2 regions of the Halodesulfovibrio marinisediminis DSM 17456 genome follow, and region 2 is predicted to be linked to the other one. Evidence: riboswitches for the same ligand, from Rfam matches in the RefSeq annotation. Region 2 holds a riboswitch; the other holds the start of a gene.

Region 1 (11,258 bases), 320 kb from region 2:
CTAATTCATGGTTTCCAGCAACAGAAAGTATACCGTGCTCCTGAACAGTTTTTACGCACAGTTCAGGGTCAGGCCCATACCCCACAATATCCCCAAGGGAAATTATTTCAGAAACATCCGGAAAAGTCCGTGCAATATCATGCAGCACACTGATAAGGGCTTCATAATTTGCGTGAATATCTGACAGAATTACGATTCGCATTTGAAAAGCATATCAGGAACTGTTTTTGCTGACAAAGTGTAATACCGCCGTTTCCACCTCTATTAATCTCGCCAATCAAATACAAAAAATCACTCTTTGTAATTTGTACAAATCACAAAAAACAAATCTAAAAAGCAACGTTCCCACACATATCAACGTTACTTATAACCGCAGCAAATTGCACTAACAGCCCAGCTCACGTACGGTGAAGAGTGTGTTTCTTCTGTATGCCCGACATTATTACTTCATTACTTCTGTATTTTTTCAAAACATAACAGAACATAGAAAAATTATTAGAACCTAGCCTGTTACCCTCAGAAGCACATCAGAGACATATACTCAAATATGGATTCTTCCTTTTACCAGAAACCACATTACTTTTTCAGAGGTAATCATATGCAAGTAGCAATGATAGGTCTTGGTCGAATGGGAATGAATATGGCCCGCCGTCTTCTTCAAGGTGGCCATAAAGTTGTAGTTTGGAATCGCTCTCCTGATAAAGTTACCGCCATGGTCAACGAAGGTGCCATCGGAGCAGAATCAATTAAAGAAGCAATACAAAAACTTACATGTCCGCGTGTTGTATGGTGCATGCTGCCCGCGGGAAACGTCACCGACATGGCCTTAAAAGAAATTTTAGATACGCTTGTTCCTGATGATATGGTTATCGAAGGCGGCAACTCCTACTGGAAAGACGACTTGGAACATGCAAAAGCATTTTACCAAAAAGGCTGCGGTTACATAGATGCCGGCGTTTCCGGAGGAGTATGGGGATTAAAAGTAGGATATTGCACCATGGTAGGCGGAAAAGATCGTCACGTGCGTCGTGCAAAACCACTTTTTGACACACTGGCTCCACCACGTGGCTGGAAACACGTTGGTCCTGTCGGCTCAGGTCATTTTGTCAAAATGGTGCACAACGGTATTGAGTACGCAATGATGGAAGCTATAGGCGAAGGTTTTGACCTGATGCACAATGGCCCCTTCGACAAGCTTGACCTAGGTGGCATTGCCGACTTGTGGGGACAAGGTAGCGTTATCCGTTCCTGGTTACTTGAGCTACTCACAACAGCCTACAAACGAGATCCTGACCTCTCCTCAATTAAAGGCTACGTTGATGATTCCGGCGAAGGACGCTGGACTGTACTCAACAGTATTGAATACGGGGTTTCCACCCCTGTGCTTGCTCAATCGCTCTTCAAACGTTTTGAATCGCGTCAGGGTGACGTATATTCAAATAAAGTTCTTGCAGCGTTACGCAAAGAGTTTGGCGGACATCCTGTAAAAACAAAATAGATATGCCCATGCCTAACATTCAAGCAACAATGACTCCATCCCACACGCCGTGCGAAGAATTGAAACCGGACGGCTGTGGGATAATCATTTTCGGTGCCTCGGGTGATCTTGTTTACAGAAAACTCATGCCTGCACTTTTTAATCTCTACGTACGTCAACTCATGCCTGAGAAATTCTACATACTGGGTTTTGCACGTACTGAAATGAGTGATGATGACTTCCGCGAGCGAGCACGTAAAGCGCTCACTGATGCGCATAAAAATAGCGAAGCGCACATCATTGATTCATTTCTGTCTCACTGCAGATATACATCTGGAGACTACAACAACATAGAAGCCTACAGACAATTGCAAAAGAAAGCTTCCATTTGTGAATGCGACTACACAAAAAAAGAAAACAAACTATTTTACCTCGCTCTTCCTCCACAACTACATTCTACTGTTGTAAGTCGCTTGTCACAATCGGGACTAACTGTGGAAGGAGACAAAGGTAATCCGTGGGCACGGGTCGTGTTCGAGAAGCCATTCGGTCATGACCTGCAGTCAGCACTTGATCTGGATAACCATCTTTGCTCCATGCTCAACCCGTCACAAATATTCCGCATTGACCACTATCTCGGCAAAGAAACAGTACAATCCATTTTAATGCTCCGCTTTGCAAACATCATGTTCGAACCTCTCTGGAACGAAAAATTCATTGATAACATCCAGATCACCGTAGCAGAATCCGTAGGCGTCGGACACAGAGGGGGCTATTATGAACAGGCAGGATGTTTGCGCGACATGTTCCAAAACCACATGTTACAGATGCTTTCGCTCGTCACTATGGAACCACCAACACGTTTTGAAGCTGAATACGTACAGAATGAGCGCGTAAAACTGTTAAAAGCAATACGTCCATGGTCAGAACGTACGTTGAAGGACAACATTGTCCGCGCTCAGTACACAGCGGGAGAAATTAACCACGAAGCCGTTCAAGATTATCGTCAGGAAGCCAATATTGATCCTGATTCCATCACTGAATCCTTTGTGGCCATGAAACTATACATCGACAACTGGCGCTGGCAGGGAGTGCCCATTTATCTTCGCTCCGGCAAGCGGATGCATATGCGTGAATCAGAAATTGCAGTCACATTCAAACGGGTTCCATATTCCCTGTTCGGATTTGAATCACAACACGAGATGCCGGCAAACATCCTGGTCATGAAGATCCAGCCAAATGAAGGTGTAGATCTCACAATACATACTAAACAGCCGGGACCGAAATCCTGCATGGCGAGCTTGTCGCTCTCATTCAAGTATTCAGAAGTGTTCGACGTCGCTCCACAGGATGCCTACGAACGGCTGCTGCTCGACTGCATGCTTGGCGACAGAACACTCTTCCTTTCCAGTGAAGGCGTTGAAGCTGCGTGGACTATTATCGACCCTATCCTCAACTTCTGGCGCAATTATCCAGAAAAATCTCCGCTGCAAACATACAAGGCAGGCTCATGGGGGCCAAAAGCATCGGACGACCTACTACTTCGAAATGGACATCAATGGCGCAACCCACCTGATGAACATGGAACACACTTTAAGAGTCTAGCCAAACCGCTCTTAGTAAGGCGTTAGGATAATTTTTTAGGCAGCATTAACGCTGCCTTTTTATTGCCTTTGGCGAACATGGGGCTCTCTCCCCACACGAAAAAGACAACATCTCGGCTGTCATTATGCTAGACAACATTAGGGGTTAACGTAATAAAACTGCTCGTAATAAATCACAACTGACAGCCTTGTTTGCTTCTGATATGCCAGAGGAATGTTTCGTCCTTTTACTACTCCTATCGAAGATATTGCCATTGTCTTCGGGCATGAACGCAGCCTTAGCAACGGTGAGAAGCGAATCTACTCCGTTGCTGCGTTACGCATCTCCAAAGATGCTACTGTAAGCGAGTTCACCTCCCATATCCGCTCCGAAAAACTCCGTGCGCGAGAGTTTGCCCATTCGCAACTTGGAGAAGCAAAATTAAAAAAAGCACCGGACGAGATCACTGTTTCCGGCCATCTTCAGGATTTTCTGGAAGGTGTTGATCATATCGTAGGTTACGTTCCAAACGGACACATCATCTCACTGGAACCGCTTTGCAACAACGAGCGCATCATTGATGCCGCCCTGCTGGCAGACTACTTTATGCCATGGACTGGTGCAGCCACAGCAAAGTCCCTATGGGAATATATCCATAAGCAGGAGCGTCAAAAAATCAGCTTTTCTGCGCTGGAAGGAGCAGAACTCTGCGTCGATTTGCTCAAACATCTCTTTAGCACTGTCCTGAATGACACATCGTTCCCTGCAGCCAGTGCCCTGCGTTACTACCTTGGCACAAGCAGCACGCTTTTCGGTACATTCTGCTGTCACATGCTTGAGCACTATGGAGACTATTTTGGTACTTCGCTCATTACTCCGGCATCAAAATCGGAAACAGCAGATTGGGAGCAGTTTCTGGAAAAAGCTCCCAAAAAAGAAAAAATAGATTCTCAAACGGAAGCATATCGGGAACTGCCCGAAGACGAAATTCAACAACTTTACGAGCAGCTTGCCCACAAACGTAAGGGATACTCTGTCCGTAAACCGCAAGTTGACTACGCTTCCCATGTTGCACGCGCTATCAACACAAACGCCGTTGCCTGTATCGAGGCAGGCACTGGAACAGGTAAAACTCTTGGCTATCTGCTTCCTGTCATGGAATTTTTGAAGCGCAATCCTTCGCAGCGTATTGCCATCGCCACCTACACAAAGAGCTTACAGAAACAGCTGTACGGAAACGAGCTGGATTCCTGCCGAGAACTGTTTGGGCAGTACAACGATATACCTGTTGCCCTTATCAAAGGAAAATCAAACTACGTCTGTGCTCACAAGCTCAACGACATTCTTTCTCCACTGCTGAACGGCGTAGAACTGCTCGCGTGGCTTTATTTTGCGAACATCTGCTACCGTTATCGCATTACAGACTTAGACGATATTTCGCCGCGTATGCGTGCCTACTTCGACGAAGGACGTATCTTAAGTAATTTTGCACAGGAAGTTTCAGCAGGAAGCGGCTGCTTCAGTACCCACAAGCAATGTCCGGGTAACATTGTTACTGCTGAGGCAGCGCAATCACGTCTTGTCATCACAAACCACAACAAGCTGGTGTTGATGGAAAGCGACCCGCAGTTGAGTGATTTGTTCAAGCATTGCATTATCGACGAAGCAAACCACTTTGAAGATGCCGTTCGCACAACCTTGAGTCCGGAAGTCTCCACTTCGGATATTTCATTCTACTGCCGCTACCTTCGTGAGCAATGCCGAAAGCTTATTCTGGCTCCATCCACACCTGAACCAGTAGAACTTAAGGCAGAAGCAGTAGTTAGCGAAATTGCCTACACCATCACCAAAATCAACGCCCTGCGTGACCAGTTCAAACAAATGAATCAGGCAGCAGCTTACGGAGCCGTACCTGTTACGCCTGCGCACAAGGCCTTTACACAAGGCGATGTGGTAAACGACCTGAAGATTCTCAACAAACATCTGGAGCGCATCCACGAACTTTCTGCGTTCTTTACCGGAAAAAAAGCGAAAGACCTTCCTTTAGGATACAAAACCATCTCGCGTTGCCGCACAATGCGCACGCTGCTCCAAGAAGTCAGCGTGAACCTTATGATGATTCGTAAAGGACTGCACGAAGACGGCACATGGAATTCTGTACATGTTTTTCCACGCAACTGGATTCTCTGCGGCGGACAAGTATACATGGGAGCCTTTATCCGCGAATCCATAATCAAAGAACGCGACACCATAATTCTTACATCTGCCACCCTCACCCACCAGTCCAGCTTCACCCCGTACAGACGGACCTTAGGACTGGGTAAAAGTGATCTTCTCCAATTTTCAGATAAAGAAGCACCACCAAAACCATGCTTTGTTGCCCGCGTAGCCCCACCTTTTACACCGGATTATTCACTTGTTGTTCCTTCAGATGCTCCAAGTGCTCTCTACGAGCACAAAAAAATCTGGCTAGAATACACTCTCAGCGTGCTGCCAAAGCTTATTGAATACAACGACGGAGCGACTCTTGTACTCTGCGCCAGCTATGAGGACTTGGAAGCCCTTCGAAAAAATCTGGAAGCTACGTATGATGGCAGCTACCCACTTCTTTTCCAAAGAAAAGGTGAGCCAGCAACCGCGCTTATTGAAGAATTCAGAACAACGCGAGAAAGCGTTTTATTCGGTGTAGAAACGTTCTGGCATGGTGTAGATTTCCCGGGCAATACACTCACTCAGGTTGTCATTACACGGCTGCCATTTCCTGCACCTAACTCTCCGCTTATGGATGCCCGAAAGAGATTCCTTCCTGACGGAGTTTTCTGGGAACGCTATCGATACGAAACAGCGATAAAGTTCAGACAAGGGGTAGGCAGGCTCATCAGACGTGAGACTGATTCCGGACTCGTAGTGGTTCTGGACAACAGGTTGCTAAAAAATCAACGTCTGGCCCCTTGCCAGATCATTCAGGGGATGAGGAATATTCCTGAACGCCATCGTGGGCGAAGTTGGAAGAAAGCTGAATAAAAAAGAACGCCCAGTACATACGCTGTACAGGGCGTTTTCATAATCAGCACATGTTAGTTATTAAATATCGCACTACTTCTTCTTACCTTTCGACTTTGATTTGCCAGCAGAGTTTGTACACATCTCTTCATATGCATGAGCAAACATCTTGTTCACTTCCTCCATTGAGGAAATAGATCCCATCTGACCGGCAAGGTAACCATGCATAAAACCACGTTCATAAGCGAAGACCTTCGCCATATCCAGTTCAGTTGCTTCAGGATTCTGCTCTTTGAACATTGCTTCACCTTCAATGAAGTATGTCTTGGCAGCCTCATTTTTGCGCATTTCAAGAGCAAGATATCCGCACTGGATTTTATTCTTGTAATTACCATTAACTGTTATTTCGCTCTTCTTAGAAGCCGCTACAGCAACCTGCGCAACAAGCATGAGGCTTAACGCCATAACCAATGCTCTCATGTTCTCTCCCTGTTTTCTATCGTGATTATGGAATGCCACCCACTCAATCATTCATGGGAAACGGTAACAACATGATTCTTACCAGACCGTCCTCCATGTGTTAAAAAAGTGAATACACCACTTCTTACACACTTTACTCATCTTTTAAAAGCCAAAGCACAACTAATTAGAATAACACAACACCCAACTGTAACCGCTTTTCTTCTCATTTTACGTAACTCAAGTCACAGTTTGCAGGGCTTTTCGAGCAATTTTCATGTCACTGTAAGAAACCTTTTGTGAGTGAACAATCACGTTTATCGCTGTGCCACTTCAAGGAACAAATTTAATTTGTGCGTAAAAAAAAATTTTCATAAAGTTCGACAAATTACCTTGTGGATAACTTGTTAATTTAGCCTTATTTCACAACTCGATACTTGATGCTGAAGTGGGTTTTTGTTAGCTCTTGGGCACCCAAAAAATACTCCTTCAGGAGCCGAAAGGCGCAAAGGAAATCCGGTAAAAATCCGGTGCGGTCCTGCCGCTGTAATCTTACTCCTCTCCTCTGAGGCAGATACACGCAACTATGAGAGTAAGAAAGCCAGCTCCCTTCCTGAAGTTCTACCGGTACAGAGCGTACTACCGGTATTCAATCAAAATAATTCATAACCTGTGCCTGCGTACGTTGGGGTTCTGTCGCTACGTACACATCCCAGGCTGCAAGATGTCGAATTGCTGACGCAATGCATGCGTTTTGTTCGCATGCTTTTCTTTTGCCATGCACTTTTTATGACGTCCGGAGTTGTAATGCCCAAACAGATTCTGAAGCGAGACGGTTGCATCGAAACTTGGTCCCTCGAACGAATTGCCCAAGCTATTCTTAAAGCACTCAAAAGCAGTGGTATTAAAGACCCACTTCTTTCAAAAAGACTTGCACGTAAGGTCGAAGAAAAACTTGCAAATGTCGAAACCCCTGAGCAAGAACAAGTTCAAGATACTGTTCAGCAAGTGCTCATGGAAGCTCGCTTGTACGCTGTAGCAGAACGTTACATCATTTACCGTGAAAAACGCCGTGAAATGCGTACTCAGGATCAGGCTTACTTCGATGTATCCAGCATGATCGAAAGCTACCTTGACCGTAGCGACTGGCGCGTTAACGAAAACTCCAACATGGGGCATTCATTCCAGGGTCTCATCCTGCATATGGCTGGCTCTGTTCAGGCTCGCTACGTGCTCGAAAAATATCCGGAAGAAATCCGTCAGGCACACACTCACGGTTACTTCCACATTCACGATCTTTCCTTTGGTCTTGCAGGCTACTGCTCCGGCTGGAGCCTTCGCGACCTGCTCCTTGAAGGATTTAACCTTGAAGGACGTTGTTGTTCTGCTCCTGCAAAACACTTCGATTCCGCTTGCGGTCAGATTGTAAACTTCCTTGGCACACTGCAGAACGAATGGTCCGGTGCACAGGCATTCAACAACGTTGATACTTACCTTGCGCCATTTATTCGTCTCGATAATCTTGATTACCCGACTGTTCGTCAGCAGATCCAAAAACTGGTTTACAACCTGAACACTACTTCCCGTTGGGGTGGCCAGAGCCCGTTCACCAACTTTACTTTCGATATGGTTGTTCCTGCACACATTGCAAACGAACCAATCATCATCGGTGGTGCGTTCCAGGATACAACCTACGGCGAGTACCAGAAAGAAATGGATATGATTAACCGTGCGTTCCTTGAGGTTATGCTCGAAGGTGACGCAGACGGTCGTATCTTCTCATTCCCTATCCCGACTTACAACGTTACCAAAGACTTTGACTGGGATTCTAAACCAGCTCAGCTTCTTATGGAACTGACTGCCAAGTACGGTGTTCCGTACTTCCAGAACTTCATCAACTCCGACCTTAATCCGGAAGATGTTCGTTCTATGTGCTGCCGTCTGCAGATGGATCTTCGTGAAATCCGCAAAAAAACCGGTGGCCTCTTTGGCGCTGGCGACCTCACCGGTTCTATCGGTGTTGTTACCCTGAACCTGCCTAAACTTGCATACCTTGCACACAACGAAGAAGACTTCCTCGACCTCGTTGAAGAATACGCAGAAATGGCAAAAGAATCTCTCGAGTTCAAACGCAAACTTTGCCAGCAGAACCTCGAAGCAGGCATGTTCCCATTCTCTCGTCGCTACCTCAAAAACGGCTACAAAGGTCACTTCTCCACCATCGGTCTCATCGGTGGTCACGAAGCTTGCCTCAACCTGCTCGGTAAAGGTATCGAATCTGAAAGTGGTCTGCGCCTTATGCGCCGTGTTCTCAACCACCTGCGCGCTCTTACCGTGCGTTTCCAGGAAGAGACCGGCAACCTGTACAACCTTGAAGCAACTCCGGGTGAAGGCACTTGTTACCGTCTGGCTAAAACAGACAAAGAACTCTACGCAGACATTATCTCTGCCGGTAACGAAGTACCATACTACACTAACTCCACCCTGCTTCCAGTAGGTCTTACCAGCGACGTATTCTACGCTCTTGAGCACCAGAACGAACTGCAGACCCTCTACAATGGTGGTACCGTATTCCACTCCTTCCTCGGTGAAGCTGTACCGGAACCGGAAAGCGTAAAGAATTACCTCATCAAAGCTATGAGCAATACCAAAATTCCTTACATCTCCGTAACTCCGACCTTCTCCATTTGTAAGGAACACGGCTACATCAACGGTGAACACTTCAACTGCCCAACTTGCGGCAGCGAAGCAGAAGTATACACCCGCGTTGTTGGCTACTACCGCCCAGTAAAACGCTGGAACAAAGGTAAACAGGAAGAATACCGTCAGCGTCAGGAATACGCTCTCACCGCACTTACCGACTGCGGCTGCTAGCCTGTCCACCATAACCCAAGTATAAAAAAAGCCGTTCTGCATATGCAGAACGGCTTTTTATTTAGTAAAAAAACAGACCTAGTTTTTCAAACTATGGATTGGCGCTGGAATACGGCCACCAAGCTTAATGAACGACTCTGCATTACCGCCCGGTACAGCCATGATCTGGGCTTCACCGAGAAGACCGCCAAAGGATACGCTATCGCCAACACCTTTTCCCGGAACAGGAATAATGCGCACAGCAGTTGTTTTGCTGTTGATCATACCAATTGCCATTTCGTCAGCAATAATACCGGAAAGTGTTGAAGCGGAAGTATCACCCGGCACTGCAACCATATCGAGCCCTACAGAACAAACGCTTGTCATAGCCTCGAGCTTTTCCATAGTCAGCGCACCGGACGCAGCTGCAGCTGCAATACTGGAATCTTCAGACACTGGGATAAACGCACCGGAAAGACCGCCCACATGGGAAGATGCGAATGCGCCGCCTTTTTTAACAGCATCGTTCAACATTGCCAGTACAGCAGTTGATCCCGGAGCACCGATGGAAGAGAGACCAACGGCTTCAAAAATTTCACCTACAGAGTCACCAACTTCCGGAGTCGGAGCCAAGGAAAGGTCAGCCACACCGAACGGAAGTCCGAGACGCTCAGCTACTTCCTTACCAATGATTTCACCTACGCGGGTTACTTTAAACGCAGTACGCTTAATAACTTCTGCGACGTCGCCAAGGCTTTTAGCGCTACCATCCTGCACGGCACGGTCGATTGCTTTTTTAACAACACCCGGACCGGAAACACCTACGTTGATAACAGCTTCAGGCTCGCCCACACCAAGATAAGCACCTGCCATAAAAGGTACATCCTGAGGAATATTAGCAAACACAACAAGCTTAGCACAGCCAAGACCGTCCTTATCCGCAGTGCGCGCTGCAATATCCTTAATACGCTGTCCCATAAGAGCAACAGCGTCCATGTTGATACCGGTTCTGGAAGACGCAACGTTAATTGAGGAACAGACACGCTGCGTCACAGCCAATGCTTCCGGAAGAGAATCGATAAGGGCACGGTCACCTTTAGTCATGCCTTTCTCAACCAGCGCACCGAAGCCGCCAAGAAAATCTACGCCAGCTTCCTGTGCTGCTTCATCAAGAATCTTACACGCTTTCACCATCTGTTCCGGCGTATAAGAAGCACACACAACACCCATAGGGCTTACGCTAATGCGCTTGTTTACAATAGGAATACCGTACTTGTCGCCTACCTCATCACAGGTAGCCACAAGTTTTTTTGAATAATGTCTGATCTTGGTACGAACACGATCGGCAAACACATCAAAATCATGGCTTGCACAATCAAAAAGACTCACACCAAGTGTTACGGTACGAACGTCCAAATGCTCATTTCGGAGCATTGCTAAAGTACTGAGCACTTCGCGATCTGAAAGCATTTTTTATCCTTCTATAATGACAGGCTAAAAATCTCATTTAAGTAGACGGTGACACGTTTCAAAAAAATGTCACCCATCAAAAGCTACACAGGCTGAACCCTGTGCACAGCTTCAAAAATATCCCTATGCTGAACACTTACCCGCACCGAAAGTTCTTCGGCTTTTGTGTTCAACACACCACGCAGAGCAGAAAGCTCTACAGAACCAGGGACAATTACCTCAAAAACAATGAGAGCATACCCGTCTGGCTGGTCTTCAGGAACAATAGCTTTCAGGTTGGCAATATTCACATTGTGCTCGCCAAGAATACCTGAAATTGCAGCAACGAGCCCCTTTTGATCAGGACCATCTACTGTTACTACAAATGGTTGAGGGTTTTCAGCAGTCCAGCTCCTACCGTCATAAAGGCGTG
Region 2 (11,258 bases):
TGAAGAAGCTCTGGAATGGGCTCGAGAACTGGCACAGGCTGTACCGGAAAATGATCCGGGGTATCCTGCAATGCGTTACAGAATTGCTTCACTCTATAAGAAGACCGGTGATATCAAAAAATGGAAAGACATTCTCAGCCAGTTGGTAGCAGCCGATCCGAAATCGTTGTACGGAAGAATGGCAACATCTGACCTGACAACACAAAATCTGTCAAAAGATGCATCCTCATTCTCCCCAACAGGAAGCCTGTAAAAGCTAAAGTTAAAAAATAAAAACATGTTCTAAGGGGAAGCATCTATGAAGACTGCAGATACCACCGCTGAAAGACGGTTACCTGTTGTTGCAGGCCAATTCTATACTGCAAACCCGCAACAGCTAAGAGCAGAGGTAGAGGCATTACTTCAACGCGGAACTAAGCGGACTGCGCCAACTCTTCTCGCGATGTCACCCCACGCTGGATACATGTACTCCGGAAATACTGCCGGATACACTTTCGGCTCATGCAATCTTAGTAATACAATCTATCTCCTCGGCCCGAACCACACGGGCCGGGGAGCTCCTGTTTCAGTTTGGAGTGGCGGCGATTGGGAAACACCTCTTGGAGTTGTGCCTGTAAATATTGAAGCCAGAAACAAACTCCTCGCTGCCGGCTCGTTATTCGAGGCTGATACTCTCGCCCACGCCAACGAACATTCTCTGGAAGTACTTCTCCCCTTCATCCAAGTTGCCAACCCAGAAGCAACTATTGTTCCTATCTCCATTGCTACACACAACCAGGAAACACTTGCGCTTATAGGGGCCATTCTCGGCGGAGCATTAAAACACGATTCAGACAGCTCCATCGTAGTCAGCTCTGATATGAGTCACTATATTTCTGCTGAGGCTGCTAAAAAGCTGGATACACTTGCGCTATCGTATGTGCAGACAGTGGACCCTCAAGGACTACTCAATGCTGTTGCGCACAACAACATAAGCATGTGCGGCGTGCTCCCAATGACTGTAGGACTAATTGCCTGCGAAGCCGTTGGTGCCACACGCGCTGATATTCTTGAATATACTTCTTCCGGTGCTGTTACCGGAGATCTTTCACAAGTTGTAGGTTACGCAGGAGTGATCATAGACCGGCCATAAACCGCGCAAGAACGCCATTGCCATGTGCTTGCAGGGTGCGTATTGTGCGCCTATGTCTACATCTGCTTCCAACAAATCTCCCCGTCAAATCCACGTCCGTCCTTCCCAGAAGGACGAAATTGACGTGCGCAGTTTTTTTGATAATGCAGTCGAGGGAATGTTCCGCAAAGCGCGTAATGGTCGTTTTCTATTAGTCAATCCTGCATTAGCTAAGATTTTCGGCTACGCTTCTCCCGGAGAAATGCTCCGCAACTTCCCCCTTGATCAAGAGAAAGTCACCCTTGATGCAGGCAGATTTTTAGACCTGCTGACAGACCTGAAGACAAAGGGCGAAGTAAAAAATTTCGAAATGCAATTTCGCAGACGGGACGGCCTGCTCATGTGGGTACTCATCAACGCCCGCACTGTGTACACTGTCAAAGGGTCTATCAAATACTATGAAGGAACCCTTGTAGACATTACCGAACGTAAGGATGCTGAAACTGAACAAGCGATTATTGACGAACAGATTCGTCAATCCCAGCGCATGGAGGCTATTGGCATTCTAGCTGGCGGCATTGCGTCCGACTTCAGCACACTTATCCGGCCTATAGTCAGCAGTACTGAATCCGCGCTCAAAAAAAGTTCCGGTAATGATCAGGTTCAAAGTAACCTGAACACAATTCTTGGTGCTGCAAATAGCGCTATGGCACTCATCAAACAATTTCAAACTATCAGCAGACAAGGTCAGGGAGAAATGCGCCTGACCACCTTACAGCCAGTGCTGGATGAAGCTGTCAGCGATTTTCGCTCTACTCTGCCTGAACACGTTGAGCTCTTGGAAGAACTCAGCGCCAACAACCGTACAGTTTTGGCAGACGCTGGACAAATTCGACAGATTATCGACAATCTCCTTGAAAATGCGCTTCTCTCAATTAACGAGAACGGTAAAATTACCGTACGTATGGCAGAAGTTGAGTTTGATGAACGCACTGGCGCATTCCGTGCCGACCTTATTCCAGGCAAATACTTACGCATCACCGTACAAGACACTGGCGTAGGCATACCAGAGCAGTTACTCCCACGAATTTTTGATCCATTCTTCACTACCCGTAGTTGCGACGGGGCGCAGGGACTTGGCCTTGCTGTTGCCCATGGCATCGCACGAGCACACGACGGAGGTATTACTGTTTTATCTGAAGAAGGACTCGGCTCCACATTCTGCCTGTATATCCCATTCCATGATCAGGAAGTTGATCAGTCACGCCCTCTTGCACCATCACCAAGACTAGGAAGCGAACGCATCCTGCTTGTGTCACCGGAAGAACAGGAAATCCGAAAGTGGCGAAGCCTACTTGTTCCTCTGGGTTACCGTATTGAAGCTGTTTCCGGCAGTGTAGAAGCCCTGCGACTCTTCCTAGAATCACCGGATACGTTTGACCTGATTGTTTCAACGTTTGCCATGCCGCAAATGAACGGGCTGGAATTTGCCCGCATCTTACTCGGAGTGCATCCGGCAGCACGTCTTGTCTTATGTGCAGACCCGACAGACCCGATTACAAACGAACTAGCTCTCGGTGCTGGCGTGCTGACACTGACACATAAGCCACTCGACACGAATCATATTTTCCAGCTTGTGCAGTCCGCACTTGAAGACCATCAGGAGTAGGCAATGGCTCGCGTCCTCATCGTTGATAACGATCCAGTTTTTTCCGAAACACTATCATCTATTGTGACGGGCCTTGGTCATCGTAGCAAGCAAGTAAAATCCTTAAATGAAGCTTTTGCCTCCGGCCGCAAGCATGACACAGATATTGTGTATCTCAATACCCAGCTCCCAGATGGCAACGGTCTCCTTGCCATTGCACAATTCAACGCAATGCGTGGACACCCTGAGATTATCGTAATGACAGGAACCCCAACACCGGACGGAGCAGAAAAAGCTATCCGCAACGGTGCTTGGGATTATGTGGAAAAACAAAGCACTGTTGACCGCATGGTTCTTCCGCTCATCCGCGCCATTGATTACAGGGGAAAACGCCCAACGAAAAACGGTGCCGTAAAACTGAAGCGCGGTGGAATTATCGGTAATAGTGCGGGCATTAAAAAATGTCTGTCTCTCGTAGCTGAAGCAGCATCATCTGATGCGTCAGCCTTGCTGCTTGGAGAAACCGGCGTAGGCAAAGAAGTATTCGCACGCGCTATCCACGAAAACAGCCTGCGAGCTACAGGTCCGTTTGTGGCTGTGGACTGCGCGTCAATGTCTCGTACGCTTGCCAGTTCCATTCTTTTCGGTCATCGCAAAGGTGCATTCACCGGAGCTGATAAGGACAGGGAAGGTCTTGTCGCACAGGCAAACAACGGCACCCTATTTCTTGATGAAGTGGGTGAACTGCCGCTTGCCATGCAGAAAATTTTTCTTCGTGTTCTTCAGGAACACAGGTTCCGCCCTGTTGGCGCACGTACAGAAAAGACATCTGACTTCCGTCTTATCTGCGCCACCAATAGAGACCTTGATGAAATGGTTGCCCGCGGTACATTCCGAAGTGATTTGCTATTCCGAATCCGTACGGTTGTTATGGCACTCCCGCCGTTACGGGACAGAGCAGACGACTTACCCAAGCTCATAGAACACTATGTAAAGCAGCTCTGTGGTAAATACGGCATGCCGGCAAAAGGAATTTCTCCAGACCTCCTCGACATCGCCAAAAAATATCCATGGCCAGGTAACGTGCGTGAACTGATCCACACTCTTGAACGTGCTGTGTTGGCATCAAAAGACACACCTAAAATTTTCAGCCGTCACTTGCCGGATCACATTCGTATTAATATTGCCCGCGCTGCCGCTGATAGAACACAACGTGAAGAACCACCTATCCCACTGCACAAAGGAGCTTCCTGCGCTATCTCCGACGCTGAGCAGGGCTTGGACAACTACACAGTACGACTTGCTTCTTCTCCTAAGGAGCAAACACGTCCACGTCTTGTTCATCCGCAATCACCACCATCGTTACGCCCAAATGCAGAACCAAACTCCGTTGGAATATCTAACAACAAAGTTCACTCTTCAGAACTCCCTCGACAAGGGGAGCATTCTCTTGCTGCACCCATATCCTCACAGTCTGGCACTGAACACTACAGACAAGATTCCGCTTATCCGGACAAAAAAATAGGAAATTCCGCGATTGCGGACACTCTTTCTTCACCTGACTCCATCAAGCCTTTTTTCGAGTTCAGAGATGAGATCTTCACTCAATATCTTCAAAATCTCATGACGTTAGCTGATGGAAAGGTAGCAACGGCGTGTAAATTATCCGGCTTATCACGCTCATATTTATACGACCTACTAAAAAAATACACTGTCAAAAAATAAATTTTTATAGCCAAACTTGTCCGCAAATCTGCACAAAACCAAAAAACATGTCCGTAATCGCGGACGCCTTTGTCCGCAACCACGGACATTCAGCCAACTTTCTCTACATCTCGCATCGACAACCATTATCACTTACTATTAATTTATTTTTTTTTCTTGCGTATTAATAGGTTATGACAAATGGCACGCTTCTTGGTATAGAGAGGGGAGTGCAGGAGAAATGGTCTGCTCCTGAAAAGGAAACTTCCCCATGTGTTGGACAAAGTTAGGGGAAGCTACTTTTTTCGTACCGGCGAAAGCTATCCGGTTCCTTGATCGCTTTGTCGATTGAAAATACGCGCTACAGCTTGCTGTAGCGCGATTTTTTTTGTGACAAAAGCCACTTACTCTTTTTCTGTAACAACCTACTGTTTCATTATCTTTAACTAAGACGGTTCCTATTACACATAACAACTCACCTACTTGAAATTACTTTTGGTGTGGCGTACCACCACCCCAAGGAGATTTCATGTCACACGCATCCACCAGCACATCAACGTCCACGCCACGCAAACGCAAAGCTAAAAGCCCGGTTAAAGCGCTCATCATTGCAGCAATCTGCTGCCTAACGGCTTTAGCTGTCATTTTGACCAATGACCCAAGCCTGCTCTCATGGGGCAAAGCGTGGCCGGGGCTTGTACGTCCGCTATTGCGTATGCTTGGATTTCTGGGGATCGGCCTTATTGTCGGCATCGCTGTTGAAGGTATGGGCTGGGCGCCGCTTCTTGCCACTCTGGTGCGCCCTCTTATGCGGTTCGGCAACCTTAAAGATGAATCTGGTGCGGCATTCACTACGGCATTTTTCTCCGGAACCGCTGCCAACACGATGCTAATGACATTTTGGAAGGAAAAAAAAATCTCCCTGCAAGAAATGAAGCTGAGCTATCTAATTAACACAGGGCTGCCTGTTTTTCTCCTGCACCTTCCCACTACATTCTTTATTATTGTGCCGATGACTCGAACAGCTGGTATTATCTACCTTTCCTTAAATGGTATCGCCGCACTACTGCGTACTTTAGTTTTACTTATCTGGACCAGAATCAAACTGACACCTCATTCCACCGCACCTTCGCTAGAAAGGCAGCCTGAACTCCGGACTACTACCGCGGCAAAAGTATTAGGTGCATTTCGAAAGCGGTTCATTCGTATCTGTACCATTACAGCACCTGTTTATTTTCTTATCTATGCATTAAATCAGGCCGGAATGTTTGAATACATGCGTACAACTGCTGCCGGATGGGTTACATCTGCCTACCTTCCTGTTGAGGCCGTCAGTGTTGTTGTTTTTGCCGTTGCTGCTGAATTCACAACAGGTATTGCTGCAGCTGGCGCATTATTGGACGGCGGAGCGCTCACAACGTCACAACTTGTTCTTGCACTTGTGCTTGGAACAATTGTGGCCACACCAATCCGCGCATTACGTCATCAGCTTCCTTCGCAGACAGGTGTATTCTCCTTTAAGATTGGGTTTCCAATGCTGCTCATGAGCCAAGTATTGCGCATAAGCAGCCTTATATTTGTAACAGCCTTATATCTTTGGATAGTAGGATAATAATTTCAATTCTTGACCACTCAATTTTATTACGTATAAAGTACCTCACTTCAGGTGCTCATAGAGCCTAATAGGGAATCCCGTTAAAGTCGGGAGCGGACCCGCCGCCGTAAGTTCTGTTTAATCTTTCTCCACATTGTGCCACTGGTTTTTCTGGGAAGGTCGGAGAAAGAGGAACAAGCCGGAAGACCTGCCTGAGACTTTGTGGATATTCACACAGTTCTGTCTTCGGATTCCTAACCATCTTCTTTTCCGAAGCTGTGAATATCAGGCACAGTTTTGCAGACACGGGGCCTTGTCCAGCAAAACACACCTCGCTATCAGTGCGTACTTTCGCACTATCCATGCGTCATGTCCCCGCCCCAAACTTGGAGGCTTTTTGCCATGAACCGCAGTCGTTTTTTGCGACTCTTACTCGCTGTTACCCTTGTTCTCGTTTTGTCTTTCCCAGCTTTTGCAGGTCACGGACACGTTGAAACTCCTAAAAAGGGCATCCTGCTCGTAGCATTTGGTACATCCGTACCTGAAGCCCGTGTTGCTTTAGACAACATCGGTGAAGAAGTTGCCAAAGCATTTCCGAATACCGAAATCCGCTGGGCGTACTCTGCTGCGATGATCCGTAATAAGATTAAAAAGACAGAAAATATGATTGTACCTTCTCCTGCTACTGCCCTCGCGCAGATGGGTGATGAAGGCTTTACACATGTTGCTGTTCAGTCCCTGCATACAATTCCGGGACAGGAATTTTCTGACATCACAAAAACCGCTCTTGCATTCGACGGCATGCCTAAAAGCATCAGTCACGTTACTGTAGGCACACCGCTGTTAAACTCCCCTGCTGACGTAGAAGCAGTGGCTAAAGTATTGCCTACAACCATTCCTGCTGAACGTAAAAAAGACGAAGCAGTTATCTTTATGGGCCATGGCACCCACGATCCAGGCAACATCTACTACCCGGGTCTTGCTACCTACCTTCAGGAACAGGACTCCAACATCTTTGTTGGCACTGTTGAAGGCTACCCGACTCTCGACAACATCATTCCTAGCCTGAAAGCAAAAGGTATCAAAAAAGTATGGCTCATGCCGTTTATGTCTGTAGCAGGCGACCACGCACGCAACGATATGGCTGGCGACGAGGACGACAGCTGGAAATCCATTCTTAAAAAAGAAGGTTTCAAGGTACAGACTGTAATCAAAGGTACTGGCGAATTCGATGCTGTTGTTGCCCTGTGGGTGGCGCACTTGAAAGAAGCATTTACCGCTCTGGACTCTAAGTAATTATGACTGGAACAGTAGACATCGCACAGCGCCGCGCTCGCCGTTGCGCTCTTTTCGCCAGCTTCACAGCGTTAGCCTGTGCTGTGTCTGCTGTTCTGGCATCTGCGTACGGACCGCTTGATATCCCGCTCCAAAAAGCATTCAGCACTCTTGTACAACATATCTTCTCAGGCGCGCAGTCTGTTGAGACTACCAACTCAATTGTAGTGTGGGAAATCAGATTCAGCCGAATTATACTGTCGCTGCTCATTGGAAGCGGCCTTGCCATTTCCGGCACTGTATTTCAAGGAATTTTGCGCAACCCGCTTGCTGACCCGTTCACAATCGGTGTCTCTAGTGGTGCAGCCTTCGGCGCCTCTGTTGCCATTTTCTTTGGTCTTTCAGGTGCTATCCCGCACCTTGCCGGAGTTGGAGTTGTTCCTCTTGCCGCACTTATTGGTGCTCTTCTTGCCCTCGGGGCAGTTATCACTCTTGGCAGCATAGGCGGACAACTCAAACGCGATGCCCTTGTGCTTGCCGGTGTTGTAGTCGCTACATTTCTTGCCGCACTAATATCACTCATCAAGTCACTTGATGAAGATTCTGTGGCATCAATTGTGTTCTGGATTATGGGAAGCCTTCAAGGAAGAACATGGCAACACGTACAGCTCATTCTTCCTTGGTACGCCTTAGGCATTGCTATTATCTGGCGATTCTCCCGTGAGCTGGACATCCTCTCACTTGGAGAAACACAGGCACAGCAACTAGGAATGAACGCAAGCCGTGTTCGCCTATGGCTTCTGATTGGAGCCAGCATGATCACGGGCGCGTCCGTTGCTGTTTCCGGTGTTATCGGATTTGTCGGTCTTGTAGTGCCGCATCTGGTACGACTTATACAAGGTGGTGAGCACAGACCATTACTTGTAAGCTCTGCCTTTATCGGCGGATTGCTTCTTCTATGGTCAGATGTTTTAGCACGCACAATCCTGCCTGAAGGTGCTGAATTACCTGTAGGCGTTGTGACAGCACTTCTGGGTGGACCATTCTTCTGCCTGCTCCTGCATCGCACTATGAAACGGAGCAGCCAGTAATGTCAGGACATATTACCATTAACAATCTTTCTGCGGGATATGCCAACACACCAGTGCTGCATGATGTTTCTCTTTCTATTCAGCAAGGAGAAATGGTAGGGCTGCTAGGGCCAAACGGATGCGGCAAAACGACACTACTGCTGTCATTGTCCGGAGTCAAAAAACCGCTGAAAGGGGCTATTACTCTGAACGAAACGAGTCTATTACAGATTCCACCCAAACAGCGCGCCGCACAAATTGCATCCGTGCCGCAATACACTGGAGAAACCCCAGACATCGAAGCACTCTCCTTAGTGCTTATGGGGCGATACCCCTACATATCCGCCCTTGGTGGATATAGTGCTGAAGACAAAAAAATTGCTTTATCCTGCATGAAAGAGACTGCTACAAACGACTTTGCATACAGGTCAGCACGTGGTCTTTCCGGCGGTGAGTTTCAACGAGTGTTAATTGCGCGTGCTCTTGCTCAACAAGCAGACACCATGCTTTTAGACGAAGCGACTTCCGGTCTCGACATTGCCCGTACCATCGAAATATTTGACTTGCTGAAGCAACGACACAGCACTGGAACCACCGTTGTTGCTGCAATTCATGACATCAACCTTGCCGCCCTTTACTGTACGCGCCTTATCTTTTTGAAACACGGACGCGTTATTCTGGACGGCAGTGTTGAAGACGTTTTTACCGACGAAAACTTAACGACAATTTATGACACACCAATCCATACATTCAGGCATCCGGTTACCAATGCGCCTCAAGCATTTTTTACTCCCGGTTCTGCTGCTACTTTTCGCTAGCACAGCTCTCGCAAGTAATTCCACATCGGAAACTCTACCCACGCCTGTCAGCATCACAGATGATCTTGGCAGAACTATCGAGTTGCAACGCCCTGCAACTCGAATCATTGCGCTGTATGGAGCATTTAATGAAATGCTGGCAGAGCTTGGAAAAGAAGATACCATTATTGCCCGTACAAAGGCAGATGCGTTACCAGTTTCTATTCTTTCAAAGCCTTCTATTGGAACCCATATGCGCCCCAATCCAGAGCTTGTGGCTGGCCTGCGACCAGACATTGTGCTCCAGATGGGTGGACGGAAAAAAGCACTGGAGTCTGTCCGGATGCTCGAAGAGCTTGGCATCCCAGTTGCCTTTTTCTCTATAACCACATTTGACGAACTTTTTTCTGTCATAAAACGCCTCGGTACGCTGACTGGTGCCGAAGAGCAGGCAGAGCTTGTATGCAACAATCTGCAAGCACGGCTTGATCATGTTCAGCAACTACTCAAAAACACTGAACACAAGCCATCTGTTTTTTTTGAAGTACGCTATCCAAACCTTCTCGGTGCGGGAAATGCGTCCATTGTTAATGATATTATCAACCATGCAGGCGGCATCAACATTATGGATGCCGCTATAAAATTGGTTCGCATAAACGAAGAGGAAGTCATCAAGCGTGATCCGGAAGTATACCTTATTCAACAAGGTGCCATGAATCCGAATCCACAGCCAATACGAAAACGTGCTCATTTCCGCACAATCTCTGCTGTGAAAAACAACCGCGTCCATGTTATTGATGAATCCAGCTATTCACGTCCCGGCCCCCGTGCCGTATCCGCCGTAGAAGAGCTGGCAGCACTACTGCATCCGAACCGCATGCAACCGACTTCCCATATTTCAGGAGACATGTAATGCCCGCTTCCTTAGGCACACTTTACGGCATCGGCGTTGGCCCTGGTGATCCAGACTTACTTACAATCAAAGCTACCAAGGTATTAGCAGACGTCGATATCGTTCTTGCTGCTTCATCTACAAAAAACGACTACTCAACGGCACTCTCCATTGCACAGCCGCACATGAAAGGGAATGTTGAAGTTGTCCAGCTCGGGTTCCCGATGACCCGTGATGAAAAAGTCTTAATGGAAGCATGGAAACACAACGCAAAAATCGTTGCTGACCTGCTCAAGCAAGGTAAAAGCTGTGCGTTCCTGACCCTTGGCGATCCGCTCATCTACTCCACATTCGGTTACTTGAAGCGCACACTCGAAGCTCTTGATACAAACTTTGATATCTGCGTGGTACCGGGCATCACTTCCTATCAAGCTTCCGCAGCGCGCACCGGAACAATTCTCTGTGAATCCGGCGAAAACCTGCTACTTGCATCAGGCGTGCGCGCAACCGAAGACACAAAAAACCTCCTGAGTCACGTAGATAACGCCGTTATCCTCAAGACCTATAAGAACTTTGCAGAACTCAAAAATCTACTTCAAGAAACAGACAGAAAAGAGTCCGCAATCTTTATCTCTCGACTCGGAATGGATGGAGAAATCATCGCCCGCAATATTGATGATGCTCCAGAAAAGCCACACTACTTCTCTCACATGATTATTCCTGTGAAAAAGTAGATGTTTTCGTTGTCTCCGACGGCGCTTGCCAGCGGGGCTTTAAGAACCTTTCTACTAGAAAGGTTCTTAAAAATCTCCAACGACTTTTATCTGCGAGCCTAGCCCGTTGTTTATTCAACCTTGCGGCTTATGCTCCACGCCCTTTCATAGAATAAAAAAAGCTGTCCTCCGTGTTGATGGACGGCCTTTTCATTAGCAAGCCGCTAACCTATTAATCCACATGACCAATTCTGTAACCAATCTCCTTCACATATGAAGAGAATGTTATAGGATACAAAAAACCTAATAAATCTCCGGTAGCTTGCTCCAATCGGTTGTGTACTTAGGCGACAAGTTTTCTTGCTTCATTTTCCACGGCTGCCCTAGTCCTTCACCTGCATACTGGACAGTACCACGTCCGAACTTTTTATTAATGGCGTCTGTTACGTGCATA

What was found. Region 2 has a riboswitch for cobalamin ahead of BUR09_RS09740 (sirohydrochlorin cobaltochelatase). Riboswitches for the same ligand answer to the same signal wherever they lie in the genome.
Region 1: linked by a shared signal. The riboswitch ahead of BUR09_RS08425 (ribonucleoside triphosphate reductase) and the one ahead of BUR09_RS09740 (sirohydrochlorin cobaltochelatase) in region 2 are both predicted to bind cobalamin.

What each region holds. Positions count from the first base shown of each region.
Region 1 covers NZ_FSRG01000005.1:73,303-84,560, reverse strand. Annotated here, with positions in the region: gene BUR09_RS08450 (metallophosphoesterase family protein) at 1-202, opposite strand, end outside; gene gnd (phosphogluconate dehydrogenase (NAD(+)-dependent, decarboxylating)) at 599-1,498, shown strand; gene zwf (glucose-6-phosphate dehydrogenase) at 1,507-3,108, shown strand; gene BUR09_RS08435 (helicase C-terminal domain-containing protein) at 3,296-6,085, shown strand; gene BUR09_RS08430 (hypothetical protein) at 6,158-6,544, opposite strand; cobalamin riboswitch at 6,998-7,154, shown strand; gene BUR09_RS08425 (ribonucleoside triphosphate reductase) at 7,331-9,397, shown strand; gene BUR09_RS08420 (PFL family protein) at 9,476-10,846, opposite strand; gene BUR09_RS08415 (glycine cleavage system protein R) at 10,930-11,258, opposite strand, start outside.
Region 2 covers NZ_FSRG01000005.1:389,392-400,649, reverse strand. Annotated here, with positions in the region: gene BUR09_RS09765 (tetratricopeptide repeat protein) at 1-253, shown strand, start outside; gene amrB (AmmeMemoRadiSam system protein B) at 299-1,132, shown strand; gene BUR09_RS09755 (hybrid sensor histidine kinase/response regulator) at 1,185-2,780, shown strand; gene BUR09_RS09750 (sigma-54-dependent transcriptional regulator) at 2,784-4,484, shown strand; gene BUR09_RS09745 (nucleoside recognition domain-containing protein) at 4,993-6,075, shown strand; cobalamin riboswitch at 6,111-6,287, shown strand; gene BUR09_RS09740 (sirohydrochlorin cobaltochelatase) at 6,460-7,353, shown strand; gene BUR09_RS09735 (FecCD family ABC transporter permease) at 7,356-8,423, shown strand; gene BUR09_RS09730 (ABC transporter ATP-binding protein) at 8,423-9,220, shown strand; gene BUR09_RS09725 (ABC transporter substrate-binding protein) at 9,132-10,112, shown strand; gene cobI (precorrin-2 C(20)-methyltransferase) at 10,112-10,825, shown strand; gene BUR09_RS09715 (Y-family DNA polymerase) at 11,108-11,258, opposite strand, start outside.